3 regions of the Neobacillus sp. DHD-1R genome follow, and region 1 is predicted to be linked to each of the others. Evidence: riboswitches for the same ligand, from Rfam matches in the RefSeq annotation. Region 1 holds a riboswitch; each other region holds the start of a gene.

Region 1 (11,099 bases):
CGCGTGACCGCCGATTGTGTAAAAGGGACCTTTTGAATCGATGTGCTTCGACTTCGCTTTCAAAAATTTCAAACATAAGAGTAATAGAATAATAATCGCAGCAAATGAAAAAATAAATTTTATTACCTGCGGTACCAGTGAACTACTTTCACTTTGTGTGGTTTGCTTGGCATCCGAATGGGTCTGCCCTTTATCATTCTGATAGGCATCGTAAACCGTGTTCCCTTCCTTTGCAAAGGCCGCGTGATGATGGTAAAAGAAAGAAAACAGTAAAACAATGACCAATGCGAGGGAGATTTTTATTCCGATCTGACTGGTCTTCACTACCTCACCCCTAATCGTTCATTCTTTCTTCTCGTTCTTGTTTCGACACAATATCTGTGATGCGGATTGCAAATTTTTCATCGACGACGACTACTTCTGCTTCGGCGACAGCTGACCCGTTGATGACAACATCCACATGTTCCCCTGCTAACTTATCGACTGAGATAATGACACCTGGTTTAATTTTTAGAATGTCCCTAACCTTCATATTGGTTTTGCCAAGTTCAACAATGAGTTGGAGATTCACATCATCGATCGAGTTTAATTCTTTACTTGAATTGGATGATTTTACACCCTCTAATAACGGGGCAAATTGGACAGTTTGAATCCTTTTTGTTTGCTTCTCATTCATGTTTGGTTGCACTCTTTCTTACTCTAGTTTTTATTGTGAAAATAGCGAAGCACGGCCATCTCATCTAATTGATATTGTTCTTCCTTATTTATTCTAGCGGTATATTCCTCGAAGGATTTTTCCCGCCACGTACTCCACATCTTTTCTTCCTGGTTTTTTGCCAATAACAGATTTTTTTTCATGGTAAACTCTTTGCTGAGCTCGCTGACCTTTTTTCTAAGTCTGTCAATTTGCTTCGTTAGAAAATGGATATATTGCTCTCGTTCCTGGATGTCGGTCACTCTTAACGAGTTCCGCATCATCGTTTGGTAGTCTCGGATGTAGCTGTCTTTTTTCTCTACCAATTCCAGCAATTGATGTTCGGCTGTTTCTTTAATGGTTTTAATCACATTCATTTCATGAAAGGCCGATTCTTTTTCTTTTTCTTTCATCGTCACGATTTTTTCAAATCGAAATTGAAAACTCATTTAACCATCTCCCCAAATTGCTGAATCATTGTTTGTATGGAATGTTCTAAATGGGATGGTTCATTTACTCCTTGCTTTAAGAAGTTGTCAATCCAACCCTTATACTTAATCGATAAATCAATTTCCGGATTTGTCCCCTGTTTATAGGCCCCAATTTTAATTAAGTCCTCGGCCTCTTGATACACGGCCATGTATTGCTTGATTTTCTGCGCGGCATGAAGATGTTCTGGAGAGGTAATGTCCTTCATGACACGGCTGACACTATTTAAGATGTTAATCGAAGGGAAGTGGCCAAGCTGTGCTAGTTTTCGATCTAGCACAATGTGCCCATCCAAAATTCCTCTAACTGTATCGGCAATCGGTTCATTCATATCATCACCATCGACTAAGACCGTATAAAGGGCGGTAATTTCCCCCTTTGGCCCTGTCCCTGCCCGCTCTAACAATTTGGGCAGCATCGCGAAAACGGATGGTGTATAACCCTTTGTCGTCGGCGGTTCACCGATCGCGAGTCCAATTTCTCTTTGCGCCATCGCGAACCGGGTGACTGAATCAATCATCAGATTGACACTTAAGCCTTGATCTCTAAAAAATTCAGCAATCGTGGTCGCGATCACCGCGCCCTTGATCCTGACTAAGGCTGGCTGATCACTGGTAGCCACGACCACCACTGATTTTTCCAATCCTTCTTTTCCTAAGTCTCTTTCGATAAAATCAAGAACTTCTCTGCCACGTTCTCCAATCAGGCCAATCACATTGACATCCGCACTCGTATTTCGCGCAATCATCCCAAGTAACGTACTTTTTCCTACGCCACTCCCTGCGAAGATGCCGACCCGTTGACCTCTGCCAATCGTTAATAGCCCATCAATCGAACGGACACCCACATTCAAGGGCTGATAAATTCTAGGTCGTTTCAATGGATTAGGGGGATTGTTGTTGGTCACAACCTCGATTAATCCTGACGGCAGCGGACTTTCATCCATCGGCTTGCCCAAACCATCTAAGACCTTCCCTAATAGCTCCATGCCCACTTTTACGGTTAACGGCTTGCCTGTCGCCACGACCTCACAGCCCGGACCAATCGAAACAAGTTCTCCTAATGGCATTAACAGGACTCGATTCCCTTTAAAGCCGACCACCTCTGCTTCTAATGGGGGTTCATTACTGGCAGGATAGATTTGACAAACATCACCCATTTTTACATCTGGACCTTGTGATTCAATCGTAAGACCAATGACTTGTGTGACTTTCCCATTAATCTTAATCGGGTTAATCGTCTGCAGCGTTTGTAAATACTTATCAATCTTGAGCATTTTCTTCATATAAATCATCCTGTAAGGTTTTCAGCAGTGCTTGCTTGATTTCTTTTAGCTGGACATCAATGCGGGCGTCAATACTTCCATACGAAGTGCGGATCACACAGCCGCCTCTTTCAATCGAGTGCTCCGGTAAAATTTTCACTTCGATTTGACCCTCCAACGATTCTAGTAATTGTGTCCGTTGGTTGTGGACAAATGAAAAATCGTCAGGACTGACACAAATCGAAATCATCGAGCGTTCATTGGAATAGACCAGGTTTTGTTTAATCATCTCAATGAGCACGTCTGGTTTTGTTGATAATTCCTCTTGAATAATTTTAGCGGCAATTTGCACCGATAATTCGATGACAAATGGTTCCGATTCTTGGATAATTTCCTTTTTCTCTTTAAAAGCCTTATCTAATATCTCTTGTGCCAATTCGATTTTAGCGGTATATTCCTTCTCTGCCGCCTGCATCCCTTGACCGTACCCTTCGCTCCAGCCCTGACGTTTGATTTCTTCCAGCTCTTGCGTTACTTTTTCTTGCTGGACACGTGTCCAGTTTTCAAGCTCAATTGCTGCCTTTTCCTTCTCAAGTAAGCTTTGTTCTTGCGCTTTCTTCACAATCGCAGCAGCTTGCTCTTCCGCATGTTGTAAAAGCTCTCCGGCAGATTGATTGGATTGGGCAGGATCGACATTGGCTCTTTTTATTGACAAAAACAGTTTGGTATCAATGACAGGTGGGATCGACGTTGATTTAACAATCTTAGACGACAACAGCCTCTCCACCTCTTCTCTCAATCATGATGGAGCCCTCTTCTTCTAACTTACGAACAATTCTTACGATCCGGCCTTGTGCTTCCTCTGCTTCCTTCAGGCGGACAGGCTTATCATATTTGCCCTGCTCTTCAAGTAATTCTGCCCGTCTTTTCGAGATGTTTTTATAAATCACTTCTTTTAAATCCTCACTGGCAATTTTTAAAGCTAAATACAAGTCTTCGCCGTCGACATCGCGGAGAATTCGTTGAATCGAATGATGATCTAATAGCGCAATATCTTCAAAGATAAACATCTTTCCTTTGATTTCCTCTGCCAGGCTCGGACTTTCCTGTGATAAGGATTCTAAAATATGTTTTTCGGTACCACGGTCTACGCTTGTGAGGATGTTGACGATGTTGTCGATTCCATTGTTTACGGTGTAATCCTGTGATGAGGTTGTTGCCAGTTTTTCCTGCAGCACTTCTTCAACCTGACGAATGACTTCCGGTGACACGGTGTCCATTAAAGCAATTTTCGTGGCAATATCGGTTTGCTTTTCTTGTGGAAAAGCAGACAGGATCGCCGATGCTTTCAATGAATCCAAATAGGATAGGACAAGCGCAATCGTTTGTGTGTTTTCATATTGCAAAAGGTTTAAAATCTGAACAGGTTCGGCCCTATGTGCAAAGTAAAAAGGCTTCTTTTGATTTTTTTCGGTTGTGCGGTTAAGCATTTCATTGGCCTTCTCTTCACCAAACGAAAGAGCCAGTAAATCCTTAGCAAAATGTTCACCGCCTTTGGAAACGACATTCCGTTCCGAAGCCATTTTATAAAACTCATCTAAAACTTCTTCTTTCACTTTTGAATCAATCCATTGAAGATTGGCGATTTCTTTCGTTAATAATTCTACTTCGTCTTCTTTCAAATGTTTATAGACGGTAGATGATCCTTCTTTTCCTAATGAAACCAAGAGGATGGCCACTTTTTGAAGCCCTGTTAGCTTGCGCATATTACCCCTCCTTGTCGTCCTTTAACCAGTAGCGCAGCAGATCAACGAATTCCTCCGTATTTTTACCTGCTAATTGATTAATTTCATTTTGAACGTTGTTCTTTTTCGTTGCCTCTTCTTCAAATTCCTTAATATTTTTCGCTTCCAAGTACTCAGAAAATGGATCAAGATCTTCATCCTTTTTCCGTTTCATCCATCTCCCTAAAAGAATACCGCCGGCTAGTAAGGCTAAAGCCGCAAGCCCGATTAAGATATAATTCAAGTAGGATTGTTTTTGTGACCCGGAGTCTTTTGGTTTGGCTGCAGCCATTTTCCCTGTAAACTCTCTTGGGAATACAGTGATGCGCTTGTTTATATCAGCATCTGTAATTCCAGTATTTGCACCAATTGCCGTCCGCACGACATTTGAAATGATATTTCGGATGTTATCCTGTGTTGCCGGTGTTAATGAACCGGGATTTTTCGGATTAGGAGGTTCCACCCCGACATTGATAGTTAAATCATCAATTGTATAAGGACTTTGGACAATCTCTTTTGTAATCCGATTGACCTCGTAGTTGACTCGATCCTGCGTTTCCTTGTAATCGTTATTGCCTGCATCGCCGCTGCTGGCATAAGCCGGAACATCACCTTGGCCAGTCCCATCTACCCCGCCGGCAGCCGGTGTTCCCTTGCCCTTGTATTCTTTGCTGATTTTCTCCACACTAACGGCGATTCCTTGCTCCGTTCCATCCTTAGGAGCCTTGGTAACGGGCTCCACCAGGTTTTGCTGTGTTTTGACCTTATCAAAATTCAGCTTAGCAAAGGTCTGAACGTAGACTTTATCCTTCCCTAGCATCGTCCCCAGCATCTGCTGAATACTGCGCTGAATATCGGCCTCTACTTTTTGTTTAATATTTCTTTGACTTTCGTAACTGCCTACCCCCGTAAAAGAACCATCATCCTCCGAACCATTTAGCGTTAAAAGCTGACCGTACTGATCGGTAATCACAATATTTTCTTGCGGTAAATTAGGAATACTTTTTGAAGCTAAGAAATAGAGCGATTTGATTTGCCCCTGCTCCAGTTCTATGCCTGGTTCTAAGTCCACAATGATGGAGGCACTTGCTTGGTCCTCTTTCTCCGGTCGAATAAAGACACTGTCCTGCGGCATGGTAATCATCACTTCAGCGCTTTTAACACCACTAATCTTAGTCATCAAATTCGCTAATTGCTTCTGAATCGTTTCTCGTTCGATGACGTCTAATTCCTGCTCCGTTACGCCAAACTTCAGATTCTGGGTTTGTTCTGTAAAACTAATTGGACCGCTTTTTGGTAGTCCTTCAGAGGCTAAATTTACAATTAAGTCGGGAGCAGACTCTTTTGGAACAAGAATTTGCGTACCATTATTGGCAATCTTATAGTCGGTGAACCCTTGTTTTTCTAAAACCCCTTTAATCTCACCGATTTCCTTTTGGCTTAAGCTATTGGTATAAAGTGGTACATAATTCGGTTTTAATAAATAGAAAAAAACAAAGCAGAAAATGGCGATTAACGCCAAAAAGGTACCAATATAGAAAAATTTATTTTTCTTGCTGGTATTCATCCAAAACTGAACGATTTTTTCCTTAATATCACGAATTTTTTCTTTCATAAGTCATAGTTCACCAGCTTTCGTGTCAAAACTAAGCAGTTCATTATACTTGCATTCTCATGATTTCTTGATAGGATTCCACGACTTTATCTCTTACTTGGGTGGTCAGCTGGAGAGCAATTTCTGCCTTTTGGGCAGCAATCGTGACATCATGAATATTCTTGATTTCCCCTGTGGCAATTTTTTCAGACATGTTCTCTGATTGGACAATGGTATCGTTCGCGCTTTGCAAGGCCTCTCCCAACATTGCTGAAAAGGATGTCTTCGCAGGTGAAACCGCATTAACATTTGGACGCTTATCCAAAAATGTGGCTGGGTTTGTAAACAATGAATCAATTTTCATTATGGCAAAACTCCTTATCTACCAATATCTAATGCTTTTAACGACATCGTTTTCCCTACATTAAAAGCCGTAACGTTGGCTTCATATGCTCTCGAGGCACTCATCAGGTCAACCATCTCTTTGGTGAGATCTACATTCGGCATCATGACATAGCCATCATTGTTTGCGTCTGGATTGGTTGGGTCATAAACCGGATTGAAAGGTGTCTGGTCTTCAACAATCCTTGTGACCTTTACACCATTTGCTCCCATTTCGTTGTGTAAATATTGACTGAACGGGGCCGACCCTTTCGCCTCCACCTCAACCATCTTCCTTCGATATGGTACCCATTCTCCATTCACCAATTTTCCTCTTGTCGTCGTAGCATTGGCAATATTGGAAGAAATAATATCCATTTTCAGGCGCCCGGCTGTTAATGCGGAAGAACTTATGTTTAATGGCTGAAACATTGACATATTCGATCCCCTACCTTGATCTTATGGCTGTTTTTAATAGATTTAATTCTTCTCCTAATTGATAGCTTAGGGTTTGATACCAAATTGAGTTTGTCGTCAAATCGGTCATTTCCTGATCGACATCAACACCATTCCCACTATTTTGCATCACAACAGGCTGCTCGGTAATGAAGGCTCTGGCTGCTGTATTCCCGATTGGTATATGCTTTTCATTCGAACGCTTTCCTTCAAAAGAAGTGTTAGCTAATTCTCCTTTAAGCAGTTCCTCAAAGACTACTTTTTGCGGCTTATAATTGGGTGTATTGACATTTGCTAGATTATTAGAAATCGCATTGTGTCTTAACACTGAAGCATCCAATGCCTGCTTTAAAACGGAAATATTTTGAAGCATAAAAAACCTCCTTTTTAAAATTGGTAAATTTATCCATTTTCTCAGAACAAAAAAAGACTATTCCGAAGAATAGTCAATAGTAAATAAACTATAACTCTTCGGTAACTGGCTGGCGTTATCAAGATTGATGGTAGCCCCTATAGCTTTGCGTCCCTGGATTTCCCCAGGTTTGCCTTTATCGGATTAATTGTCGTTTTGTGGTAAAATTGGTCGAAATTTTATCAATACTATTATATTACATTGCGCTTACAAATATTACAATGGGGAAAAAACGAAAAAAGACCTACTTAACAAAAAATTTACTTTTGTTAAGTAAGTCTGATAGCTTTCATGGCTTCTGTCCAAGTTTCAAGCAGTTCTACCAGCATGGCTTGGACTTCATTTAAAGTTTCCGCCTCTTTATGGATATTCGCTTCGATTAATCTTTGCTTTAAATAGTCATAAAGTAGGAGTAGGGACTTCGAAATTTCGATATTCATATTAAGGGTCACCATTAATTCACTAATGATGTTCTGAGCCCTAAGAATGCGATCGTTGGCTCGCGGCAGATTATTTTTTTCAATCGCTAGTTTTGCCTGCTCAATGAATTTTATCGCACCTTTATATAAAAGCAGTGTCAGCTCTTCCCCTTTGGCATATAGTACTTGATTACTCTCATATGCTTGGTATGGATTAGTAAGAGACATAATCTTCCCCTTTTCGCTATTTTCTTTTATCATAAAAAACCCCAGTTGAACCATAGGCAGCTTCCCCGTACCGTTTAATCTTTTTTTCCTTTTTTAGGGCATGGAGATTGGATATTACTTTTTGCTGCTCTCCCTGTAACAGCTCTTTCACCTTTTCTTCCAATGGAACTATTTGTAACAGCTGTTCTTTAATGGCCGCGTTGAGGAGGATCCCACCCGCGGTTTGATCCAAACGGTTTACCTTTTCAATACAGGTTTGCCTCGCGTCCAGCAAGGCTTGGATGTGGTCTGTCTCGTCCGAATTCATTTCGTTTACTAGTTTCATTGTAAGCTGGCTATAGGTTTGGAGGAATGCCTGTTTCTGTTCATACATGGCTACATTCACCCGCCCATTTGCTGTGTTAACCAGCCGCTCTGGCTATTCGCTTTTTGAATCGCTTGTTCCATGGCTGTGAACTGCTTCCAGTAATAATCTTCTTTCGTTTGTAATCGCTTCTCCCAAGAATCGATTTGTGTGTCCAGCTGGCTTAATGATTTACCAAGGACCGTATCATTGGACGTGCCGGCTGTTTTGGAAATTTCCTTCATCGTCTCATTAAGTTGGTCATACAGTCTCCAGCCAATCCCGCTATTGGCAAATTCGTCTTTATTATTAGCGGTATTATTTGTCGAGCTGCCGGTATCGTATTTTTTGGAAAATAATAACGACACTTCATTGGTATTGTTTTCTAAAGCCTCTCTTAGCTTTGTTTCATCAATGACCAGCTTCCCATTTTCTTTATAATTGGAACTGGAGGTAATCCCAATTTCAGCGAGCGAATCGAATTGACTATTCATTTTTGTCGAATCCACATCACGAACATTCGAGTACAAGGTGGTGCGCAATTTATCTAAGGCCGACGAAATGATTCGGTCGCTTTGCAATAACCCGCTCTTTGCCTTTTCTTCCCATAGTTCGATTTGCTTGTCCTTCATGTCCGTTTTCTGGTCATCTAACAAGGGGGCATAGTCTTTATAGCGTTTTTCCCCGACCTTATCGTGCAACGTCTTGATGGTATCGTTATATTTATCGACAAACCCTTTGATCGAATCGAAGATCGAATCCACATCTGTCTTTTTCGTAATCGTGACATTGCTCCCCTGTGGTATGTCGTTTTTGATGGTAAAGGTAATCCCGTCGTAGGTTAGCTGATTATTCTTTAGCGTTAGGGTCGTACCGTTAATCGTCACCTGACCATCGACGGCATTTACAGCTGAATTTCCGGTGGCACCGCTAGGGTTTCCTGCCGGGAAGTCATTCTGTGTCCCGCTTACCGTGCCAGCTGCCAGATTTAATCCATTCACAGGGTTTGATAGATTCGCAATGTTAATAGTTGTCGCTGCATCTTTAGAGGTAAACACAATCGCCTGGTCACCGCTGGAATAGCTGGCGGTCACGCCCGTTTTAGCTGCTAAAGCATTGATTTTTGAAAGCGAGCTTCGGATCGAATCTTGAGCAGTCAGGTCTATTGTTTCTCCGTTCAAGCTAAATTGAAACCCATTCCCTGCTCCTAATTCACTTGCTTCACTTGGAAGCGTCGTGGAAGCGAATTTTACAGAGGAAGGCGTCCCCGGCTGATACGGTGTGGCAGCCGAAATAACATACTCACTTCTGCTTGGTATGCCTGCCAGCGTTACGTCTACCTTACTGCTATCCGATGAAGTCAGTTTACTTTTTGTAAAAGTAGACTCCAATCGAAGACTTTCCATGGAAGTACGTAAATCAAGGAATTTCGTATTCACCTCTCGATAGGCATCGACTTTCCATTCCGTCTTGGTCTTATTTTGGTAAACTTTATTTAATTGTGCCTTTTCTGCGTCCATTAATTTTTTTACAAGTGTTTCGGTATCGATTCCTGATGCCAAACCAGAAAAACGAAGATTGTTTGTGATCATCCTGCCATCCCCCGAACCATTTAGAGTATCTACTAAAGGGTAACGGCATTTTCGGTATAAGCGTTGAATAAGAAACACACATGAACCGTTTCTCCATCTACTCGCCAAGGTTTGTCCTCAAGAGGCCTTATTGAAGACAGTTTCGCCATCCACTCGCCAAGGTTTGTCCTCAAGAAGCCTTATTAAAGACAGTTCCATCATCTACTCGCCAAGGTTTGTCCTCAAGAGGCCTTATTGAAGACAGTTTCGCCATCCACTCGCCAAGGTTTGTCCTCAAGAGGCCTTATTGAAGACAGTTTCGCCATCCACTCGCCAAGGTTTGTCCTCAAGAAGGCTTATTGAAGACAGTTTCGCCATCCACTCGCCAAGGTTTGTCCTCAAGAAGCCTTATTGAAGACAGTTTCTCCATGTATTTAGCCATAAAAATACACCCCAGAAGTCAGATTTTACTCTAACTTTTGGGGTGCAGTACAAGTCAGCCCTTCTTTTTTTACTAATTGATTGTTTTATTCACAATTTCCGTTACCCGAATACCAAAATACTCGTCAATGACAACGACTTCTCCTTTGGCGACTACTTTTCCGTTGATTAAGAGGTCAACCGGCTCACCAGAGACGCGGTCCAATTCAATAATCGAACCCTGTGAAAGCTCTAAGATCTCGTTTATTTTCTTTTTGGTTCTCCCTAATTCAACGACTATTTCTAAATTAATATCCATCAGGAGGTTCATATTGACGGATTCCTCTTTGTCCTTTTTAGGGGGATTTTCTTCTAAATCCTTAAATAAAAATGGTTTGGTTTCTTCTTCCTTATCTCCTAGTAACGCGGCTAATTCTTCTTGTGAAATTTTCCCATCATGACTCATCTTTTTTACCCTCTTTTTCAAAAACAGTTTCGATTTCTGCTGCTAGGCGCGTCTTTTTCACACCTGGTTTGACTAAGAATTTAACGTCTTTCCCAACCATTGCTTTTAAGGGTTCCTCATAAAGCTGTTCGAGCTGGACGATATCCCCCACACTCAACGCTAAAAATTCTTCAATAGTAACATTGGAACGGCCTAGTTCAACGATGACCGGTATTTCAAGCTCCTGCAGCTTGGCTTTTAATAAATTTGATTCTTCTGGACTATTGGTTTTATTGCGGTTTGAAAATAATTGATAGGATGACAATTTGGGCAGGAATGGCTCTAAAATAATATAGGGAATGCAAATATGCATTAATTCCGATATCTCACCGATTTTAATATTAAAGGCAATCACAATCACTGTTTCATTGGGAATCGCTACTTGTAAAAATTGTGGATTGGTCTCAATCTCAACCACCTTTAAATTCACATTCATGAGATCTTTCCATGATTTTTGTAAATTTTCCACAAAGCCTTCAAATAATTTTTGGAGAATTTTATTTTCGATTTGTGTTAACGTCGTTTTTTCTTCAGAGAAA
Region 2 (11,099 bases), 2.0 Mb from region 1:
TAGATATATTACCATTTATTTTGCTTTATCAAACATTCCTTTGCAAATCTGCCAGTTGTCTTTATTCTTTTTCCTGGATAAACTACATAAGAAGTTTATATTGACAGATACTTTTTAACATGAAAAGATGGGATTATTAATTGAACGGGGTGACGAAATGAATTTATCAGAGAAATCTGTCGAAAATGTTGCATATATGATTGAACAAATAAAAGAAAAATTAAAAGTATTAAACCTTGGGGCAATCAAGCCTTCTCATTTTGATGAAGACATGTATGAAGAATTAAAGGAAATTTATGAAATGGTCTTAAAGAAAAATTCGTTTAGCCCTAATGAAATGCAGGCATTGGTGGAAGAGCTTGGAAACTTAAGGAAGAAATAAGAAAAGCGCAAGCGCCCTGTTCAGCGGCGTATGGCCTCCTCGGAAAAACTAACGCTTTCCCTTCGTGCGATGCCATTGCTGCCGAAGCCTTCCTTGTGGAGCGCTCCAACTGAGATAAGGTGAAACTTCAATCAGCGAACGTTCTTCTCGCTGATTGTTAGTTGAGCCGATCGGGTGCTTACGGGCAGTTGAGAATCTACTGCCCCTTAAACGCGATAAAGGAAACACGAAGAGCGTTAGCGATTCGATGTATCGTAGGGCGGAGAGCGAAGGACACTAGCCGCTAGGGCGCTGGAGCTGGACAATTCTCGAAGCCACAACTAATAAATTCTAATAGTATAAGCAAAAAGGATGTCCTTGAGACATCCTTTTTTTGCTTATTTCTGCTCGGTTAAGATTACGGGACCATCTTTTGTAATGGCGAGCGTGTGCTCATATTGGGCAGAATATTTTCCATCGATCGTTCTTGCTGTCCAGCCATTGTTATCCATTTTCGTTTGGTATCGGCCGATATTTACCATTGGTTCAATTGTAAATACCATCCCTTCTTTAATTCTGGCACCTTTTCCGGGCAAACCATAATGCGGAACATCCGGTTTCTCGTGTATAACTGCACCAATTCCATGGCCAATAAAGTCTCGGACAACAGAAAGACCTTCGCTTTCAACATAGGTTTGGATAGCATGACCAATATCTCCAATGCGATTGCCCACTACAGCTTGTGCAATTCCCCGATACAGGGCCTCCTTCGTTACCTTTAATAAGTGATCCGTTTCCTCTGAGACATTACCCACTGCGTAGGACCAAGCAGAATCAGCCAATGCCCCATTATAATTAACGACCATATCAATTGTTACTATGTCACCTTCTTTTAAAGGTTCTTTCCGTGGAAACCCATGACATATTTCATCATTGATACTGGCACATGTTGCATATTCATAGCCTTTATAACCTTTTTGTTCTGGTGTTGCTCCATTTTTCTTAAGAAATTCATCCACAAACATGTCGATTTCCCATGTGGTTACACCTGGTTTTATTAATTTGGCAATTTCTTTATGACAGGCTGCAAGAATATCTCCAGCCTTCTTCATTGCATCAATTTCACGTTGTGATTTTAGGACTATCATTTATTTCCCTGCCTTTTTGATTATATTTATGTACATCACATAATATTGTTCGTCATAGTCATCTTAAAAAGATTATAGTTTTAGCTATCATTGGCAACACTTTTAATATTAACTCTATCTACACATTTTTTCAAAATTACTTTAAATTACTAATAAAATTTTTAATGTTCATTATATTGTAATATTCAATCGTTCTTAATATGGTACTTTTCTATTCTTTTTGGTAGAATGGAACATATAAAGTATTCCCCATTATTTTTCGAATACCCTTGGTTATTGATGGATAACTATACCGTCCGTAATGTGGGATAAACTATCATATTAATTAGGTGTGTGAGGCTCAATGATTGGTGACCGCGTTAAAAAATTCCGCTTAGAAAAGAAAATGTCACTATCCGAACTAGCTGAACAAGCTGGGGTTGCAAAGTCCTATTTAAGTTCGCTTGAGAGGAACCTGCAAAAGAATCCATCTATTCAGTTTCTCGAAAAAATTGCTACTGTATTACATCTTCCTGTTGAACATTTAATACACGAACAAATTGACAAGGATGAATTGGATACAGATTGGATGAATCTGGTCAAAGAAGCTATGAATTCAGGTGTTTCAAAGGATCAATTTCGCGATTTCCTTGAATTTAATAAGTGGCGGATCAATCAAAATTCGAATGAATAGATAGAAAAGCGGAAGCGCCCTGGTCAGCGGCGTATGGCCTGGAGCGCTCCAACTGAGATAAGGTGAAACTTCAATCAGCGAACGTTCTTCTCGCTGATTGTTAGTTGAGCCGATCGGGTGCTTACGGGCAGTTGAGGATCTACTGCCCGTTAAACGCGATAAAGGAAACACGAAGAGCCGGAGGTGCATTCGTGCTTGACTTATCGTAGGGGGAGAGCGAAGGACACTAGCCGCTAGGGCGCTGAAGCTGGACAATTTTCGAAGCCAAGACTTTAAATTCTTATATTATAAAAGAAAAAGCATTCTACAAAATGACATTTTTTGTAGAATGCTTTTTTTAGTATGTACCTGATGGTTCTTCCTGTTCATCTCTACTAAGAAAATTTCGAACTTCCTCTATTGACAGCCCTAGTCCTTTTGCCTCTAATATGAGTGTTAGCCATTCTTGATCGATTACATCTACATCTCTTTGTGTAATTATCATTTTTCTCACTCCTAAAATACATTTCGTATTCCAGGTAACCCGGCCATCATAGCAAGTTAGTTCATCCCTTACCGTAGATCCTCGGCTTTGCGTCCTTGCTTTTCAACAAGTTTGCCTTTTTCTGCCTCACTCCAACTTAAGCATTACAGATTTTCTAGTATTCCTCTTTTCTTTATGGGCAATATGACTTAATTTGTTTTGATATGCCCATTATATCTAGTTCTTTTATAACAGGTTGTTGTATTTTGTCACTTTTAAAAATTTTCTTACTATTTTTTCTTCCATATTAATCCATTATTCTACATTTTACTTCCTTATTTTTAAAATAATAGAAATTAATCCCAATTTATTGAATAATTATATTTGTCTAAATTGTGACATTTAGCATATAATGTAAACAACGTAAAAATAAACTTAATATTAATAATATTCAATTAATGGTGGTGAGACCTTAGAATGACTATTATTCATGTATTGAATTTTTCTATCCCCATCGCTTTTATAGTGTTTGCAGGTTTTATGCTGGACCATATGTGTAAACCAACTAGTCAAGAAAAAAAAGCTGGAGATGAGTGAGAGCCACCCATCAACCAGTTTTTTTTATTACATTAATTCGATCGATAAATTGGAAATGTTATACCAAGTGATATTTTTATTTAGGTTTGGGAAAGCTACATCCGAAGACGAAAGGAGTGTTGACTTTGGCACGCGGAGAACATTTTGAGCATAAGAAAAAAAATCATCCAGGGGATTTTCCAGAGGATAGCCTAACGGAAAAGCATGTAAAGGAAGCGATCGGGGACGAGGAATTGATCGTAACTCAAGAGGCTTTTAAAAATAGAGTCGAGAATGAGGACGAGCGGCGCGAAGATACCGGCCGATGGCTCCCAAATCATATGAAGTAAAAGGCGTGATCTTTTCACGCCTTTTTATATGGAATAGGGGAGGTAATAGTGAATCAGGTTTATCCTTTTTCCACACTTAAATCCCGTATAAATTGATGAAATTCAATTTTCTTTAACCATTCAGCCGCTTTTTCAATATCCTTTGAAAAAATTCGATCTTGTATAATGGATGGCACTTGTTCCCTTCCTTTTTCATAAAACATTTTTGTATGCATTGCCATTTTGTCCACTCCACGAATTTCTACTGCCTGCATCGCACAAATCAACTCAATGGCGAGGACTCTTCTTACGTTTTGAATAATTTGGTAAGCATGCCTGGATGCGATGGTCCCCATGCTTACATGATCCTCTTGGTTTGCCGATGATGGTATCGAGTCAACACTTGCAGGATGAGCAAGAGTTTTATTTTCTGATACGAGGGCTGCAGCTGCATATTGCATGATCATTGCCCCTGATTGTAACCCTGGTTGAGGGCTTAAAAATGCCGGTAGGTTATTCAATTGTGGATTGACTAATCTTTCAATCCGTCTTTCCGAAATATTCGCAAGCTCGGCTACTGCAATTTTCATAAAATCCATGGCAAAAGCGATCGGTTGGCCATGAAAATTTCCTCCCGAGATCACCTTCTCCCCATCATCAAAAATTAACGGATTGTCAGTTGCAGCATTCATTTCTATTTCTAATTTTTCTTTTACATAATCAAAAGCCTGCCAAGAAGCACCATGGACCTGTGGAATACAGCGCAGCGAGTAAGCATCCTGGACTCTTAATTCACCTTGCTGTGTGGTTAATAAACTATCGCTTAAGTAATGACGAATTCTTGCCGCCGTGTCAATTTGCTGTTTATACCCCCTTACCACTTGAACTTCTTCCGCAAAGGCGTCAATGATGCCGTGTAATCCTTCTATTGTCATTGCAGCAATCAGCTCACTTTCAAAGGCTAACTGCTCTGCTTCTAGATAGCCAACCACACCCATTGCTGTCATGGCTTGTGTCCCATTAATAAGGGCAAGACCTTCCTTTGCCTCAAGTGTTACTGGGAGAATACCTTCTTGTTGTAGTGCTGGAAACGAGTCCATGCGATTTCCTTTGTAAAATACCTCCCCTTCTCCAATTAAAACCAAAGCTAGATGAGAAAGTGGAGCAAGATCACCGCTAGCACCAAGCGACCCTTGCTGCGGAATGACCGGGATAATATCCTTATTGACTAAATCCAATAATCTTTCGATAACAAGAGGCCTTATTCCGGAATACCCCTTTAACAAGGCATTTGCGCGAAGAAGGACCATTGCCTTGGCCGCTGCCTTTGGAAAAGGATCACCCATCCCGCATGCATGGGAGCGAATTAAATTAAGCTGTAGATCTTGAACATGTGCTTTATCTATTAGTACATCGCTGAATTTCCCAAAGCCAGTTGTAATCCCATAAACTACTCTCGAGTCGGAAACAATCCTTTCTACTGCTTCTCTGCTCTTTTGTGCTGCCTCCAAACTTTTTTCAGCTGCTGCCACCTTTTCCTTACGATATAATACAGCTTTCATTTCCTCTAATGTTAAACTATTGCCTGTTAACGTAATCATATAACCCGCTCCTCTACCACTTTAGTAGAATAAAGAAAGAGGCTGGAATCCTCATCAAATCAGATTTGGATTCCAGCCTCTTTTATGTTCATAAGAACGTTATGATGTATTTTATTAAGGTGCAGCCTCATAGGGATCATTCCATTCTAAAAACAATTTATTTAATAATTATTGTATGTGAATAAAACCTCGTCTGTCAATAAAATTTTCAGAATTTTAGCACAATAATACTTTAGCAGGATAATAAGGTGAAGGTCGATTCTTTAACTGGATAATTTAATCAAATTTTATTCCCTTTAATAAGTCGGCAAAGGCATTATTAAGCGGTTCATTTTCTTTTTCTTGCTGTTTTAAATACTTCTGCACGGATTGTTTATCCGCTTTTCCTCCAGTTTCTTTCTTGCGTCGTGCTTCAAAAGCAGATAGTTTCTCCCGATATCCACATTTACATGCGAAGATTTGGCCTTTACCTTCACCACGAAGTTCCATTTTCTTTTTACATTGAGGGCAGCGTGCATTTGTTACCCGTGCGACATTCTTTTTATGACCACATTCACGATCTTGGCAGACAAGCATTTTTCCTTTCTTGCTGTTTACTTCTAGCATTGGTTTTCCACAGTCAGGGCATGATTTTGTGGAAATGTTGTCGTGCTTGTATTTTTTATCACTTGCTTTAATTTCAGCAACAATTTCTTTTGTATGTTCTTTCATTTCATTTATGAACACATCTTTTTTTAGTTTCCCTTTAGCAATCAGCTCAAGTTTTTGTTCCCACTCAGCTGTGGTTGCTGGCGATTTTAATTCTCCTGGTACTAAATCTAGTAGTTGGCGACCTTTAGAAGTGATATAGATTTCTTTTCCACCACGTTTTTCGATTAGGAATGAATTGAATAGTTTATCAATAATATCAGCACGAGTTGCAACTGTACCAAGTCCACCAGTTGATTTTAACGTATCAACAAGCTTCTTATCATTTGTTTCCATGTACTTCGCAGGATTTTCCATGGCTGACAGTATAGTGGCCTCCGTAAAGCGAGCAGGGGGCTTTGTTTGACCTGATGTTTGAGCAATTAACTTTGTTGTTAATACATCACCTTTTTCAAGACGAGGTAATAACTGCTCTTTTACATCATCGGTTGATTCTTCATCATCGAAACGGTTTTCGTACACTTCTTTCCAACCAGCATTTATTACTGATTTTCCTTTAGCAATGAATTTTTCATCACCGATTTTTGCTTGTACTGTTAACTGCTCGTATTCAAAAGCAGGGAATAATACAGCTAAGAAACGTTTAATGACAAGGTCATATATTTTACGTTCTTTATCTGTAAATGCCGAGAAATTCACATAACCTTCAGTTGGAATGATGGCATGGTGATCACTTACTTTCCTATCATCTACAAAGGCATTTGTTGCTTTTATTGGCTTTGATAATACTTTATTTGCAAGTGAACGATATGCACCTACACCACACGCTTTTAAACGCTCAGGAAGCGTACTAACAATGTCTGAAGATAAATAACGTGAGTCTGTACGAGGATATGTTAACACTTTATGTTGTTCGTACAGTTTTTGCATAATATTTAGCGTTTCTTTAGCTGAATAACCAAAGATTTTATTGGCATCACGTTGTAACTCTGTTAAATCATATAAAGCAGGTGAGAATGCTTTCTTTGCTTTATGATCAATGGAAACAACAGTCGCATTTTTACGTCCAAGTAAATGAACGATCGCGTCAACTTTTTCTTTATTAAAGCTACGACTATTACCATTCGCATCTTGCCATGTTAATTTAAGTCCATCTGTTTGAGCTTCAATGCCATAATATGTTTGAGGTTTGAAATTCTTTATTTCTTCTTCACGTGCTGCAACCATTGCAACTGTTGGTGTTTGCACACGTCCACAGTTTAATTGTGCATTAAATTTTGTTGTTAAGGCACGAGTTGCATTTAAACCGATATACCAGTCTGCCTCGGAACGTGCTACTGCAGAAGCATATAAGTTTTCATAATCTTTACCAGGCTTTAAGTTTTTGAATCCATCTTTAATCGCTTTATCTGTTACAGAGGAAATCCACAGACGTTTGATAGGCTTATGAACTTTTGCTTTATCAATTATCCAGCGTGCAACTAATTCTCCCTCTCTCCCTGCATCAGTAGCCACGATTATTTCATTCACATCACTGCGATTTAACTGTGCTTTTACAGTATTAAACTGTTTTCCAGTTTGTTTCATGACAACTAATTTCATGCGTTCTGGAAGCATAGGAAGGTCTTCTAAGTTCCATGTTCTATATTTAATATCATATACCTCAGGATCTGCTAAAGTTACTAAATGTCCTAGCGCCCATGTAACGATATATTTGTCGCCTTCTAAAAATCCATTTCCTTTTTTCGTACACTTCAATACATTTGCTATATCACGTGCTACGGAAGGTTTTTCAGCAATTACTATACTTTTTGCCATTTTTTCGAACTCCTTTACTGACTCTGTACCGTTTAATATACCATAATTTTAGGCTGAAAAAATGTCTGGACACTTTTATTAGCGGTCATCCTAACATCGCTTGCTTAAGATTTAATAATTGTCCCTGCCTGTTAGACTTGAAACATCTTCCATAACGATAGTATGATGTAATCGCACGAATATAGAGAAACGAGGATTTTTCATGAGGATCAGGGATTGGGATGTAAATTTAAAGGTTCGCTTGTTTGCAGAAGCGATGGTAAATATTACCTTTTGGATGTTTTTTCCGTTTTTATCGATTTATTTTGCTGAAGAATTCGGCAAAAGTAAAGCGGGTTTATTATTAGTGTTTTCACAGGTTTTTTCGGTTATTGCTAACTTAATGGGAGGGTACTGTGCCGACCGTTTTGGCCGGAAACGAATGATGGTCCTGTCAGCAATCGGACAGGGTCTCTCGTTCTTAAGCTTTGCCCTGGCGAGCTCTCCGTGGTTTCAATCTCCTTGGTTAGGGTTTATCTCCTTTACTGTTGCGGGAGTATTCGGTTCATTTTATTGGCCTGCAAGCCAAGCAATGGTAGCCGATGTAGTGGACGAAAAACACCGCAGCAATGTGTTTGCCATTTTTTATACTTCTATGAATATTGCCGTTGTAATCGGGCCAATCTTAGGCGCTATCTTTTATGTGAATTATCGCTTTGGATTATTGTTATTTGCTGGTGCTGTTTGTATCTTAGTAGGCTTGATTTTAGCAAAATGGACGCGGGAAACGGTCCCGGTTCAAAAGCAAACATTCCTCTCTAGTGATGGGAAATGGTATTACTTTTTAAGGGATCAGTTTAGAGATTATGCCTTGATTGTGAAGGATAAAACCTTCCTGTTATTTATCATTGCTGGCGTATTAGCCGGGCAGACATTTATGCAATTGGACTTATTAATTCCGGTTTATATGAAGGATTTTGTTAGTAATCAGCATTTATTTTCAATTGGGGACTGGTCAGTTGATGTCAAAGGGGAGCAGGCTTTTGGAATTGTCCTAGCTGAAAATGGCTTCCTTGTTGCACTATTAACTGTTTTTGTAACAAAGTGGATGGGCAAATATTATGAACGCAATGTATTTGCTCTCTCCTCTATCGTTTACGCCGTTTCCATTGTCATTTTTAGTCAAACAAATTGGATTTGGGGGCTTATCTTTGCAATGGCCGTTTTCACGTTTGCCGAATTAATGGGAGCCGGTTTGCAGCAAAGTTTTGTTTCCAAACTTGCACCTGAACATATGAGAGGACAGTATTTTGCAGCAGCAAGTTTACGATTTACCATAGCACGGACAATTGCCCCTCTTGCGATCCCATTAACGGTCTGGGTAGGCTATGGTTGGACATTCTTTATACTCTGCTTGTTGGCCCTAGTGAGTGCAGGGTTATATTGGGTCATGTTTTATGTGTTTGAAAAACAAAATAGTTACTCTACATTATAAAGAGAAGATGTTGTATTACATCCACAACTAGATTGATTTTCCACATAAATAAAAGATACAATTAAGATCATAAGAAGCTATATGGAGGAATTACTCATGTGGAAGGAATTTAAGCAGTTTGCCATGAAAGGCAACGTCATTGATTTAGCTGTCGGTGTGATCATCGGCGGAGCATTTGGAAAAATTGTTTCATCTTTAGTCGCGGATATCATCATGCCCTTGATAGGATTGATAATCGGCAAAACAGACTCCTTTTCTAAACTTGCTTATGGCGATTTAAAATACGGACTATTTATTCAAACCGTTATTGACTTTTTTATCATTGCCTTTTCCATTTTTCTATTTGTTAAGTTCATTAACCGTTTTAAAAAGAAGGAAGAACCAGCGGAAGTTGTGGTTAAAGTGGATCCTCAGGAAGCGCTTTTAACTGAGATTCGCGATTTATTAAAAGAACAGAAAGATTTATTACGAAAAAATGAAACATCTTGACCACTTAATCGTATATTTAAGTACCAAATAAATTTTTGAGGTGAAAAAATTTGTACACACAAACATCTACAGAGTATATGCCATCCGTATTAAGGACATTTGCTCTTTCATTGGCCATTGCCTTTTTGGGAACAATGGCGGGTGCATTTGTCGTACCTCCTGGTTTATTTATGCCGTTAATGATTTTAGAATTTGTCATGCTGATTACCGCTTTCTTCTTCAGACGGAAAAAAGCCATTTCATATTCTTTTCTGTATATCTTTACCTTTATCTCTGGGATTACCTTATATCCCATCGTAGCTCATTACCTGCTTACATCAGGAGCAAATGTTGTCGTAATGGCATTTGCTAGTACTACTGTTGTTTTTACGGGTATTGCGATTTACGCAGCAAAGTCGAAACAGAACTTCTCCTTTTTGGGTGGATTTTTGTTAGCTGCACTTTTAGCCTTAGTGGCCATTTCAATTTTTAATATGTTCTTCCCATTAAGTTCAACTGGTATGCTTGCATATTCCTTTATTGGCGTATTGGTATTTAGCGGTTACGTTCTGTTTGATATCAGCCGGATGAAGCATTACGGGGTGCGCGCAGAAGAAGTCCCGTTGATGGCATTGAACTTGTACTTAGATTTTATAAACCTATTTATTAGCATCCTTCGTATCTTAGGGATTGTAAATAGTAGAGACTAACAGAAAAGGAGCATGGCTGTTACAGCCATGCTCCTTTTCTGTTAATTCCTGTTGATTAAGTATCGTTAGTCATCATGCAAGGGACTGCATTTTAGGCTTGAGCCGTTCCTTCGCTCTTTTCATTCTCGTTTTTACTGTCGACATCGGCAAATTACCTTTCTTTGCGATCTCGAGCAGAGACAAACCTTGATAGTAGTATAGATAAATAGGAGCTCGATAAATCTCTGGTAAGGTCATCACCTTTTCAGCCATTTGCTCTGATGCAAATTTATGTAAGACTTCTTCTTCAGGAATATGGTGGGATTCGAACGTGACTGGATAGGAATAAACCCCTTCCCTCCAAAAATGCTTACACTTTTTTTCCTTCCGCCAATAATCCCGGCATTTGTTTACCGCAATCGTAAACAGCCAGCTTTTGTTTTTGGACTGTTCCTTAATAGAAGGATAGGCTAAATAGGCTGAGAGTAATGCCTCCTGATATAAATCCTCAGCAAGTTCTTTCTGTTTCACTAATGATAAAATATATTTAAAAATAGCGGTTCCATGTTCCTGTACTAATTTTTCAAAAGATGTTTTCATTTTAACTGTCCTTTCCCTTTCAATCACTGTTTACCTTAATAGACGGAAAAGACAGCCCGATCCCCTACACTTATTACCTATATTTTATCAATTACATTTATTGCTCCGTCGCGTTTGTTACAACCCCTTTCATAAATATCGAAACACCAATTTTCTTGCAGATGGTTAAATAGTGCATGAGTGCCAATAAAACCGAACCCGTATTCATTCCAATGATTACCCCATTCATTTGCCAATCATGTGAAGATCCC
Region 3 (11,099 bases), 1.5 Mb from region 1:
TGCTGAAGAATTGGGCGTTGAATCAGTAATGCCTGAGTGGTTAGGGGCTAATCTCTTGGTCAAGGGATTTCCTGAATTAACTAAACTAAATATGGGGTCACGTATCCTTTTTCCTAGTGGAGCAGGCTTAATCTGTATGGGGGAAAACCAGCCGTGTACGCTGCCTGGGGAAGAAATACAAAAGCACTATGAAAACCATGAAAAGCTGGCCTTCCGTTTTGTGCGTGCAGGTTATAAAAGACGGGGAATCGTATGTGCAGTCGAAAGACCGGGAGAAATTCACCAAACGGATGAGGTTCATATTTTGGTCAATGATTTTTCTAACCCCATGCAATAGGGGACTGGTAAAAATAAAAAAGGCACACTGAATGAATGTGTGCCTTACCATGCAATTAATAAATCCGATCACCGTTAAAGATAGAATTTTTTACAACAACATAATCTACATTACGGATCGCGAATAACTTGTTTCCACCGGCATAAGAGATAGAGGATTGAAGATCTTGCTCCATTTCGATCAGGGTATCTTTTAAAGAGCCTTTGTACTCAACAAACATTTTTTTACCTTCGACATTTCTCTTTTCACCTTTTTGGAATTCTGAAGCGGAGCCAAAGTATTCTTTATAGCATTTTCCATCCTTCTCATATGTTTCCCCAGGTGATTCTTCGTGTCCGGCAAACAAGGATCCAATCATCACCATCGATGCCCCAAAACGAATCGATTTAGCGATGTCACCGTGGGTACGAATACCGCCATCCGCAATAATCGGCTTACTTGCCGCCTTTGCACACCAACGAAGCGCTGCTAATTGCCAGCCGCCTGTACCAAAACCAGTTTTAATCTTTGTAATACATACTTTTCCTGGTCCAATTCCCACTTTTGTAGCATCGGCACCAGCGTGTTCTAATTCTCTTACGGCTTCTGGAGTTCCGACATTACCTGCGATGACAAAGCTCTCAGGCAAATGTTTCTTAATATGCTGAATCATTTCGATCACGGCATTAGAATGGCCATGTGCAATATCAATGGTAATATATTCTGGTGTCAGCTGTTCAGCAGCTAATTCTTTGATAAATTGATATTCCCCTTCTTTTACGCCAACACTAATGGATGCATATAAACCGCGGTCTTGCATATCTCTAACGAAAGACATTCTCTTCTCTGGTTCAAAGCGATGCATAATATAAAAGTAATTATTTTCTGCTAAAAAGATTGCAATTTTTTCATCAATAATGGTCTGCATATTGGCAGGCACCACAGGTAATTTAAAGGTACGTCCCCCAAAGGTAACTGTTGTATCACATTCAGAACGACTTTTCACTACGGATTTAGCAGGAATAAGTTGTATATCTTCGTAATCAAATACATTTTCCATGAAATACACTCCCAAACACGAATATTTAAGCTTAGTTAAATTAAAATGTTCGTACATATGCTAATTTACATTGTTTTTATCAGTATGTCAAAGTTTTTATTAGTTATGTATCATAAATAAAGCGTCCATGTTTTATTTCCTATTAAAAAGGGTAACGAGAGAAGTGAGTAATGAATATTACTTGCTCTTTTTCTTTGTAAGAAGATACATACTTTCGTGAGGAGGTTCTAATTATGGAAAATAAGAAGGCAGTGCAATTATCGAAATATACCATCAATAATGAAAAAAAAGCTGGATTGACTACCAATCAAGGGCTTAAGGTAGCGGAGGATGAGTTTTCTTTAAAAGCCGGATTAAGAGGCCCGACACTGATGGAGGATTTTCATTTTCGCGAAAAAATGACACATTTTGACCATGAACGGATCCCTGAACGGATTGTTCATGCGCGCGGAGTGGGAGCACATGGGATTTTTCAACTTTATGAGTCGCTCGCAGCATATACGAAAGCGGATTTTCTAACGGACACCTCGAAAACCACACCTGTATTTGTACGGATTTCAACGGTCCAGGGTTCGAGAGGATCAAGCGATACGGTCCGAGATGTGCGTGGCTTTGCGACTAAATTTTATACGGATGAAGGCAACTTTGATTTAGTCGGTAATAATATGCCTGTTTTTTTTATTCAAGATGCTATTAAGTTCCCTGACTTTGTACATGCCCTTAAACCAGAACCTCACAATGAAATTCCCCAAGGTGCCAGCGCTCATGATACGTTCTGGGATTTTATTGGACAAAATCCGGAATCTGCCCATATGGTCATGTGGTTAATGAGTGACCGTGCCATTCCTCGCAGCTTGCGGATGATGGAAGGCTTTGGTGTGCATACGTTCCGCCTTATCAATGCGGATGGGAAAGCTCATTTTGTAAAATTCCACTGGAAACCAGCGCTAGGCATCCATTCGCAAGTCTGGGATGAAGCTCAAAGGGCAGCTGGTAAAAATCCTGACTTTCACCGTCAAGATTTATATGAAGCCATTGAGAAAGGCGATTTCCCAGAATGGGAGCTAGGCTTACAACTCATACCTGAAGAAGATGAATTCAACTTTGATTTTGATATTTTAGATCCAACAAAGTTATGGCCAGAAGAAGATGTCCCTGTAAAAATTGTTGGTAAAATGACCTTGAACCGTAATGTTAATAACTTCTTTGCAGAAACGGAACAAGTTGCTTTTCATCCCGGCCATGTCGTGCCAGGTATTGATTTTTCTAATGACCCTCTATTACAAGGACGTTTATTTTCTTATACAGATACGCAGCTCTCACGTCTTGGAGGTCCTAATTTTCATCAAATCCCGATTAATCAACCTGTCTGCCCATTCCATAACAACCAACGGGATGGGATGCACCAAATGGCGATTCATCAGGGACAAACAAGCTACCATCGGAACGGACTAAATGCCAATCAACCTGAACCGGTTCCAGTTGAACTAGGAGGATATGAATCGTATCAGGAAAAAATTGAGGGGCGTAAAATTAGAGGACGAAGTGAAAGTTTCCTAGACTTTTATTCTCAGGCGAAGTTATTTTATAACAGTCTTGCTCCATTTGAGCAGCAGCACTTAATCGATGCCTTTAGCTTTGAACTGGGCAAATGTAAATCAGACATGGTTAAAAATAATGCGGTAGCCCTGTTAAATCATATTGACCGGCAGGTAGCCGTACAGGTTGCTGACAACATTGGTGCGGAAATTCCTGAGGAAAACCTTGAGGTTAAATCTGATAAAAAATCACCAGCCCTTAGTATGGCGAACACAATAAGTAAAACTGATACAAAATGTGTTGCGATTGTATTAAATGGTGTAGCCGAAGACGAAAAATTAACAGAATGGATTAAATCTTTAGTTCAGTATAATCTAAATTATAGTATTGTCGCGAAAAAGCTCTCTGTCATTAATGCTGGTTTAAAAGTAACGGATACTTTTGATACCGCAGATTCAAGTCTTTTTGATGCAGCCTTACTTATCTGCAATGAACCTAAACTTGAACCGCCTGTTTTGGAATTTATCGAAACCACTTTTAAACACTTCAAACCATTAGCAGTGGCCATTAGCGATAATAAAGCCTTAGAGAGAAGCCGTGTAAACTTAGAAAGTGATGGAGTATACGATTTAACCCAAACAGACATCCAACAATTTATTGAAGGAATCGCAAAGGATCGTTTTTGGAACCGCCAGCTATAAACCGTTATTAACCAAAGCCCTGAACCTTTTAATTGGTTCAGGGCTTTGTTGTGGTTCCTTAGATAATGAGCATAAAATCTAGATTAATAATTTTAGAATTTTCAGATTGGTATAAATTTATATTGACGGTAATTCCGTTTGTGTTATATATTTTTACATATTGATGTTAGAAAATATAACATATGGAGCTGATTCTTTGAAAAAGATTGAAGCAATCATTCGACCGGAGAGGCTCACAGAGACTATTAAAGGGTTAAGGAAGATTGGAATCACGGGTTTTACCGTTTCACAGGTGGTTGGCAGAGGGAAACAAAAAGATACGCAAGGTGTTTACCGCGGAAAAAATTATCAGGTGACCCTGCATCCAAAGATTAAATTGGAAATAGTTCTTTCTGATTATTTGGTGGAATCCACCATAAAGGCAATTGTCACTTCTGCTCAGAGCGGTGAAGACGGTGACGGAAAAATTTATGTCTATCCAATTTTAGAAGCTTATAACATCCGAACAGGGACAATTGACTACGATATTGATGATTTAGCGAATGGGGAGGGGTAATCTTTTGGAGCTAATGTATATAAATACAGTGTGGGTCGTCCTTGCTGCAGCCATGGTTCTGTTTATGGAAGGCGGATTTAGTTTACTTGAAGCGGGGTTTGTCCGAACGAAAAATGCAGTTAATGTTACGATGAAAATTTTTGTAGACTTAACCATTGGCGCGTTAGCATTTTGGCTGATCGGATTTGGGGTCATGTTTGGTAAGGATGCCTTTGGATTTATGGGAACGAATCTCTTTGGAAGCCCCGAAAAAATTACCCTTTCGCTGGAGCTGCCAAGTGTCGCGTTTGTCCTTTTTCAAATGGGGTTTGCCGTTGCTTGCATCTCGATTATTTCTGGAGCAGTTGCTGAACGAATGAAATTTAAGGCATATGTAGTAACAGCGGCATTAATCACCATCATCATCTATCCGCTTTCGGGCCACTGGATTTGGAATAGCGAGGGCTGGTTAGCAAAGTTAGGGATGAAGGACTTTGCGGGATCAGCAGCCATTCATGCTGTCGGTGGTTTTACCGCTTTTGCCATGGCCAAGCTGCTTGGACCGAGAAGAGGAAGATTTAATAATGATGGAAGCGTGAATGTTTTTGCCCCTAGTAACATTCCGTTAGCTTCTGCCGGTGCCTTCATTTTGTGGTTCGGCTGGTTTGCCTTTAATGCCGGAAGTACATTAGATGCATCTAGTAAAGAGTTAGCTCCGATTGCCATCAACACGATGTTAGCTGCAGCAAGCGGCGGGTCAGCTGCTCTCTTTTTGACGATGAAGAAATTTGGAAAAGCAGATCCGAGTATGACGATCAATGGCGTGTTAGCCGGATTGGTTGCCATCACCGCTGGCTGTGCCTATGTATCCGAGTGGAGCGCGATTCTAATTGGTGTGATCAGTGGAATCATAGTCATTTATGCCACTCTATTGGTGGATCATTTAAAAGTAGATGATCCTGTCGGAGCTGTGGCGGTACATGGTTTCGGCGGCGTGTTTGGCACCATCGCTGTTGGTTTGCTTGATAAGTCACAAGGCTTGTTGACAACAGGTGATTTTTCGCTTTTAAAGGTGCAGGTTCTTGGGGCAGTGGTCGTTATGGCTTGGGGGCTTATTGGGGGAACGATCATTGCGAAGCTATGCGAAAAAACAGTAGGTTTCCGGGCAACCGAACAAGAAGAAGACGAGGGTTTAGATATGTCTTACCATGGTATTCCAGCTTACAATGAACTAGAGAGGTTTACTGACTTGCCTTCCAGTTTATTTAATTTTGAAGAAACGACGGGCATTACAGTCGCTCCTCCGGCCCTTAGGAAAGAAAAGACAAGTAATGTGGGATAATTCGTAACTTGGGAATCCGCTTTGTGAAGGGATTCCTTTTTTTATTAAATTGATAGGAATATGTAAAAAGCCAAAGGACTTGTTGTCGTTTGGCTTTTCATCTAGCTTATATTTAACTTGGTGTTTGGCTCAAATATTATTTATTTCTGTTTTGTAGCCAAAGCTGTGAGAAATTTGCTTACTAATCTCAATAATAGATTGGCTGAGCTCATCGTTTATATCTTTGGGGATCTGTTCGGAAAAGCCAACAATGACAACCGCCCCTAAGAGCTCTCTTTTGTAATTTAATACAGGAAAGGAGACAGCGGACACTGATGGTACAAGAGGTTCACTTGCAAAGGAAATTTCCCTTTCCTTAATCAGCATCATTTCCTTTTCCAGTTGAACTAGGTTGTCTTTGGCAATTTTCTTACTTTCAGACTCCTTCCAGCCTTGAATAATAGATTCATCAGAGAAGGCCATAAAAATTTTGCCGGCGGCAGAAAATAGCGGCAGCAGTGTTCCAATTTGAGCCCCAATATTAAAACCTTGGCTCACATTCAGCATCTTAATGACCATGGGGCCATTGTTTGTCCAAATGGAAAACAAAACAGTGCTCATGGTTTTACTATTCAGCATTTCTAAATAAGGCGTTATTCGATCCAGAACATTTTCTTGATCAACTGCAGCCATCCCATATTCAATTAATTTACTGCCAAGAATATAGGTACCCATGGCCTTATCACGATAGAGGATTCCTAGTTGGGTAAAAGTATTTAGATATTTGTATAGATTACTCTTCGTTGTCTGGGAGAGCTCTTGTATCTCTGAAAATTTAATTGGCTTTCCATGTTTAGCAATTAGATCAATAATCCCCATTCCAATTTCTAATGATTGAATGGTTGACCCTTTTTTGACATTTTCCATAAAACCCTCCTAAAACAGCTCCGTCAGTTTATATGTTTAAAAATAACAAACTTGTCCTGACTTTTAAAGAGAAAGAAAAATAAACATAGTGCAAATGATATATAAGCCAAAAAAACAGAGCCTTAAAATTAATAAATCTTTCCCTAAAAGTAGATGAAGCAAGTATAGAAATCGAATATAATGATAGAAACAACTAATCGGAAAAGGCAAACTTCACCGAAAGGGAAGGACGCAAAGCCGTGAACCTAACCGCTTTTAAAAGCATATGGTCGTCAGGCTGCCAGGTTCTCATTCTATGAGCCTTGGCTGATAGGATGGAGGATTGATGTAGATAATGAGAAGAATTATGGTGGCTGTCATGCTGTTTTTTACACTAGCTGTTGGAGGTGCAAGTTTAAACGTGAAAGCCTCAGTCTCACAAGACAGGGCAACATGGCTCTGGAACCCTTGGTTGATTGTCAATGATGAACCGGGAATTATCGCCTTATTAGAGAGCAAACAGGTAAACAAAGTCTATCTGCAGATAGATCGTGATATTTCGATGAATGTATATCGCAGCTTTATCCAAAAAGTATCGGAAAAAGGTATTCAAATTTACGCATTAGACGGAGCACCAGGCTGGGTGGCACCAAAAGGCTATACAAGCCAAAACCAATTAATGACTTGGTTGGGCAATTATCAAAATGGCTCCACCTCTGCTCAAAAATTTGCAGGTGTTCATTTAGATGTCGAGCCATATTTATATAGTGGCTGGACAACGAATCAGGCCGAGACAATCAAATCCTATCAGTCATTATTAACGAAAGCGAAAAACAGTACACTTGCTTTAAATCTTCCTCTCGAGGTAGACATGCCGTTCTGGTTTGATGAAATAAACTATAAAAATACATTTGGAAAAGGGATTTTAGCCGAATGGGTAACCGTTAATACAAGCAGTATAACCATTATGGCCTATCGTGACTCGGCCCCGATGATTATTGATCTTGTAAAAAATGAAGTTGCTTTTGCCGGAATATATGGTAAATCACTTGTTGTCGGTGTGGAAACAGGAAAGACCGATGAAGGCGATAACATATCCTTTTATGAAGAAGGAGAATCTTTCATGAATCAGGAGCTCACCAAGGTTAGTGACTATTATGCTAACACTCCGGGCTTCAATGGCATAGCCATTCACCATGTTGGCAGCTGGATGACAATGAATCCCTAATAATGAAAATAGGGTTTTTGCATGGAATAGCAACGGTTTTAACGTTTTATGTTGGAACAAAGCGCTGGTGTCAGGCACCAATAAAAAACAGAACCTTGTCGTGGTGACGAGGTTCTGTTTTGCGTAAGAAGGAGTTGACCAATTTATAAAGTACCAGCCATTCCACCGTCTATATTCACCGCTGTTCCAGTTACATAAGAGGCAGCATCTGAGACGAGGAAGGTAATGACTTTAGCTGCCTCATCCGTATTTCCAATACGGCCTAAAGGAATGTTGTGATCTGGCTTTTGTGCAAATTGTTCCCATGTAAGTTCAGGAGCGGTTTGTTTCCACTTCATTTCAATCTGATCACTTCGGATTAACCCAATACAAACAGTGTTAACCCGGATATTGTCAGCACCAAGGTCCTTACTCATAGCTTTAGTAAGAGCCATGCCGGCTGCCCGGCTCACCGTAGTTGGCAAGGAGGAAGCAGGTGGAGTTTTGGCAATGGCCGCCGTCACGTTGACAATGGCTCCTCCTCCGACTTGACGCATATAGGGAAGGGCATATCGTGAACAATTAATTGCTCCAAATAATTTTAAATCAAGGTCATGCTGCCAAAGGTCCGTGCCTACTTTTTCAAATGGTTGGGCGGATGAAGTACCCGCATTATTGACTAAAATGTCTATCCGTCCATATTGATCAACGGTAGAAGTGACAACTCTTTTACAGTCATCTTCCTTCGTTACATCCGCTTCTATGTAAAAGACTTCAGTACCTGTTTGTTCGAAAATAAGTGTTGCTGCTGTTTTAAGGTTTTCACTATTTCTTGCACAAATCGCGACTTTAGCTCCTTCATGAATTAAATGCAGAGCCGTTTCCAATCCAATTCCTTTACTTGCACCAGTTATTAAGGCTACTTTTCCTTTTAATCCTAAGTCCATAGTGCTCTCCATTCTAAGAAAATTTAATCATAACCCTTAAATTATATATCTAGAATCTAATAAAAATCAAAAAATGTAGGGCTGCAATATATATTCAAATAATTCTAAATAATAAATTCTTTCACAACAATACACCTTGTTATACGATGTGTGTTGTTATACAATGTTACTAGAAATATTTGGAGGTAATCCTATGGATAGAGAATTGCTAAAAGGCAGTATTGAGATTTTATTGCTTTCTTTATTAGTCGAAGTAGATTGTTATGGATATGAAATGACCAAAAAATTGCGAGTGTTAAGCGAAGAGGCCTACCATATGAACGAGGGAACACTCTATCCTGCGTTAAAAAGGCTGGAAAACAAAGACTGCGTTACATCGTACTGGAGTCAAGAAATGGATGGAAATAGAAGGAAATATTATTCCATTACCGAAACGGGCCGGAAAGTTCTAGCAGAGAAACTAAGTAACTGGAAACAGATCAATCAGTTAATTGACAAGACGTTGGGGGGATTATCATGAAAGAACTTGAACGTTATATAAAAGAAATCGTCTCGAATTTGCCAATGGAAGAAGATGAAAAAGAGGAATTTAAAGAAGAGCTTTATACTCACCTTAACGAGCATGTCCATGAACTCATGATCAAGGGTTATACTGAGGATGAAGCGGTTCATAAGGCAATCGAGGCGTTCGGCAATGAAAGAAAATTGAATTGGGAAATTAAAAAGGCGATATTCCCTTTATACAAAGTCATTCGTTATATGTGGAACATTGTTTTTGTCACAGCTTTTTTATGTCTCGTTTCTTATTCCGTAATGGAATATTATCATCCTGAATTTGATAATACGTTACCGGCCTATAGTGTGGTAATGGGTTTCTTTATAGTGGCGCTTCTTGCAGGAGCCGGTGAGGTCATTTATGAAGCAGTGAACGATCAATTCAAATCGAAATGGCTTGCCAATCCATGGCTTTTCTTTTTATTGCCATCACTTTTATTTGGGGTAATACAGTCATTCTCTCTTTTTGAAAATCCGGAACAGTACCAAGAAGGATTGTGGCTCGATTTATTCGCCATTCCCATAGGAGCCTTGGTGCATCTCATCTTCAGGCAGCTTTTTACACACATCTTTGTCGGGAATAGACGAAATTTTAAGAAAAATAAAGCTAACTAAGCACAAAAGAGCGGCAGTCCACCCTTGATGGACAATGTCCATCAGGGGTGCCTGACACCCTTATTACCATTATGAACTTATTTATTTTTATAAAAGCGGTCTCTGACTTTTTTCAAGCGGGCGTGATACTTTAGGATGTCAAGTCTGGCTTTTTCTGCTTCTGGTGCAATCGGCCTTAACTTTTCCAGCTCCCAATAATCAACAATCACATCCAAAACTTGATCAAAGTATTCCAAAGGTCCGTAGTTTGCCTCCTTAGCAATAATGGACATACGGTCCTCAAAATCAGGCATTACTGTACCAGGCATTTGAAAACTCTTAATGACATTACCCAAGTGGTAACAATAATTAGGTTCTAGTTGCAAATGATATTTAATAACATCCCGGTAAAAGGCATAATGCAAGGTTTCATCCTTTGCAAGGCGTCTGAGCAGACTAGATAAATCCTTATCATGTGTACCGGCTACTTTCGCTACATTATTATAAAACACCATGGTGGCTAATTCTTGCAAAGAGGTATAAACCATTGTTTCAAACGGCGTATGGTAATCAGGATTCCAGCCATTCTCAACCGTTTGTTTGTGTAATTGGTGGAGACGCATCGGATCTACATTGCGTGTGATTAAAAGATACGTTTCAAGCAGGTTTGAATGCTGATCTTCTTCTGCTGTCCATGTATGAACGAAATCTTTAATAACCGTTAAAGACCCTTTAAAGGTTTGATCAAGATGCGAGGTGAACCAAGGTAAATTCACTTCGGTCAAAAGTGCGGTTTCCACTGCAGTTATCACGGATGCAGGAAGTGTAACTTGACTCTCATCCCATGGAACACGTCGGAAATCCATTGCCTTGTCCCATGGTAAGAAATCATGATAACCCCAATCTATTTTGGCAGACCGCTTTTTATGTTCTTCATATAAATCGATAAGTTTAGGCTCCAATCTAAAGTCTAAATCATTTGTTAGCATCATAATCCTCCGTTGTTGTTAAAGATTTGTTTAGTTTTCCTGGAAAACGTTCATTTCTCAATACTGAACGAAAATAGCTCCATAATTATAATATATCCATAAATTAACTTTATTCGATAAAAATTAATATCTGATATTAGCACCTGTTGCTAAATTTAGTATAGCACAACTATTCTGAATTTATCTAACAATAGGGTTTAATCAGTGTATGGCATCATGGTTGGACATTTGTCCATAATGAAATAGGAAAGAAATCAGTGGGGTATTGTTGGGGGGAAAACCCTAGTGATAGAGGAAAAGAATACTCGGTTTGGTATAGAGAGAGAGTAGAAAACTTCTTTTATTGGTAATTGTGTGGGTGAAGTTACTTAATAATTCCAAAAGGAATGGCTTTCTTGCTTTTAAATGCCCCAAAAGCTAGGCTTTTGG

The links. A riboswitch is a leader RNA that binds a small molecule or an ion and turns the genes downstream of it on or off. The one in region 1 is predicted to bind cyclic di-GMP.
Region 2: it holds a riboswitch for cyclic di-GMP, as region 1 does, so the genes downstream of both, AC3ANL_RS20820 (anti-repressor SinI family protein) here and flgB (flagellar basal body rod protein FlgB) in region 1, are expected to answer to the same signal.
Region 3: it holds a riboswitch for cyclic di-GMP, as region 1 does, so the genes downstream of both, AC3ANL_RS23180 (amidase) here and flgB (flagellar basal body rod protein FlgB) in region 1, are expected to answer to the same signal.

The regions. Positions count from the first base shown of each region.
Region 1 covers NZ_CM173232.1:773,776-784,874, reverse strand. The annotation lists gene AC3ANL_RS03770 (flagellar biosynthetic protein FliO) at 1-324, opposite strand, end outside; gene fliN (flagellar motor switch protein FliN) at 335-676, opposite strand; gene fliJ (flagellar export protein FliJ) at 700-1,143, opposite strand; gene fliI (flagellar protein export ATPase FliI) at 1,140-2,468, opposite strand; gene AC3ANL_RS03750 (FliH/SctL family protein) at 2,446-3,222, opposite strand; gene fliG (flagellar motor switch protein FliG) at 3,212-4,213, opposite strand; gene fliF (flagellar basal-body MS-ring/collar protein FliF) at 4,215-5,846, opposite strand; gene fliE (flagellar hook-basal body complex protein FliE) at 5,890-6,189, opposite strand; gene flgC (flagellar basal body rod protein FlgC) at 6,204-6,644, opposite strand; gene flgB (flagellar basal body rod protein FlgB) at 6,655-7,035, opposite strand; cyclic di-GMP riboswitch class I at 7,133-7,219, opposite strand; gene fliS (flagellar export chaperone FliS) at 7,344-7,754, opposite strand; gene fliT (flagellar protein FliT) at 7,738-8,094, opposite strand; gene fliD (flagellar filament capping protein FliD) at 8,103-9,656, opposite strand; partial or broken gene fliN (flagellar motor switch protein FliN) at 10,150-10,389, opposite strand; gene fliM (flagellar motor switch protein FliM) at 10,511-11,099, opposite strand, start outside.
Region 2 covers NZ_CM173232.1:4,210,343-4,221,441, forward strand. The annotation lists gene AC3ANL_RS20805 (DUF1128 domain-containing protein) at 158-382, shown strand; gene map (type I methionyl aminopeptidase) at 760-1,509, opposite strand; gene AC3ANL_RS20815 (helix-turn-helix domain-containing protein) at 1,853-2,182, shown strand; gene AC3ANL_RS20820 (anti-repressor SinI family protein) at 2,520-2,666, opposite strand; cyclic di-GMP riboswitch class I at 2,697-2,792, opposite strand; gene AC3ANL_RS20825 (hypothetical protein) at 3,368-3,571, shown strand; gene hutH (histidine ammonia-lyase) at 3,631-5,151, opposite strand; gene AC3ANL_RS20835 (DNA topoisomerase III) at 5,428-7,617, opposite strand; gene AC3ANL_RS20840 (MDR family MFS transporter) at 7,820-9,091, shown strand; gene mscL (large-conductance mechanosensitive channel protein MscL) at 9,188-9,580, shown strand; gene AC3ANL_RS20850 (Bax inhibitor-1/YccA family protein) at 9,631-10,269, shown strand; gene AC3ANL_RS20855 (RNA polymerase sigma factor) at 10,342-10,848, opposite strand; gene AC3ANL_RS20860 (polysaccharide biosynthesis protein) at 10,946-11,099, opposite strand, start outside.
Region 3 covers NZ_CM173232.1:4,686,280-4,697,378, reverse strand. The annotation lists gene AC3ANL_RS23210 (MOSC domain-containing protein) at 1-337, shown strand, start outside; gene guaC (GMP reductase) at 393-1,376, opposite strand; gene AC3ANL_RS23200 (catalase) at 1,610-3,616, shown strand; gene AC3ANL_RS23195 (P-II family nitrogen regulator) at 3,813-4,172, shown strand; gene AC3ANL_RS23190 (ammonium transporter) at 4,177-5,493, shown strand; gene AC3ANL_RS23185 (IclR family transcriptional regulator) at 5,623-6,399, opposite strand; cyclic di-GMP riboswitch class I at 6,595-6,684, shown strand; gene AC3ANL_RS23180 (amidase) at 6,734-7,606, shown strand; gene AC3ANL_RS23175 (SDR family NAD(P)-dependent oxidoreductase) at 7,750-8,532, opposite strand; gene AC3ANL_RS23170 (PadR family transcriptional regulator) at 8,726-9,052, shown strand; gene AC3ANL_RS23165 (permease prefix domain 1-containing protein) at 9,049-9,702, shown strand; gene AC3ANL_RS23160 (acyl-ACP desaturase) at 9,780-10,670, opposite strand.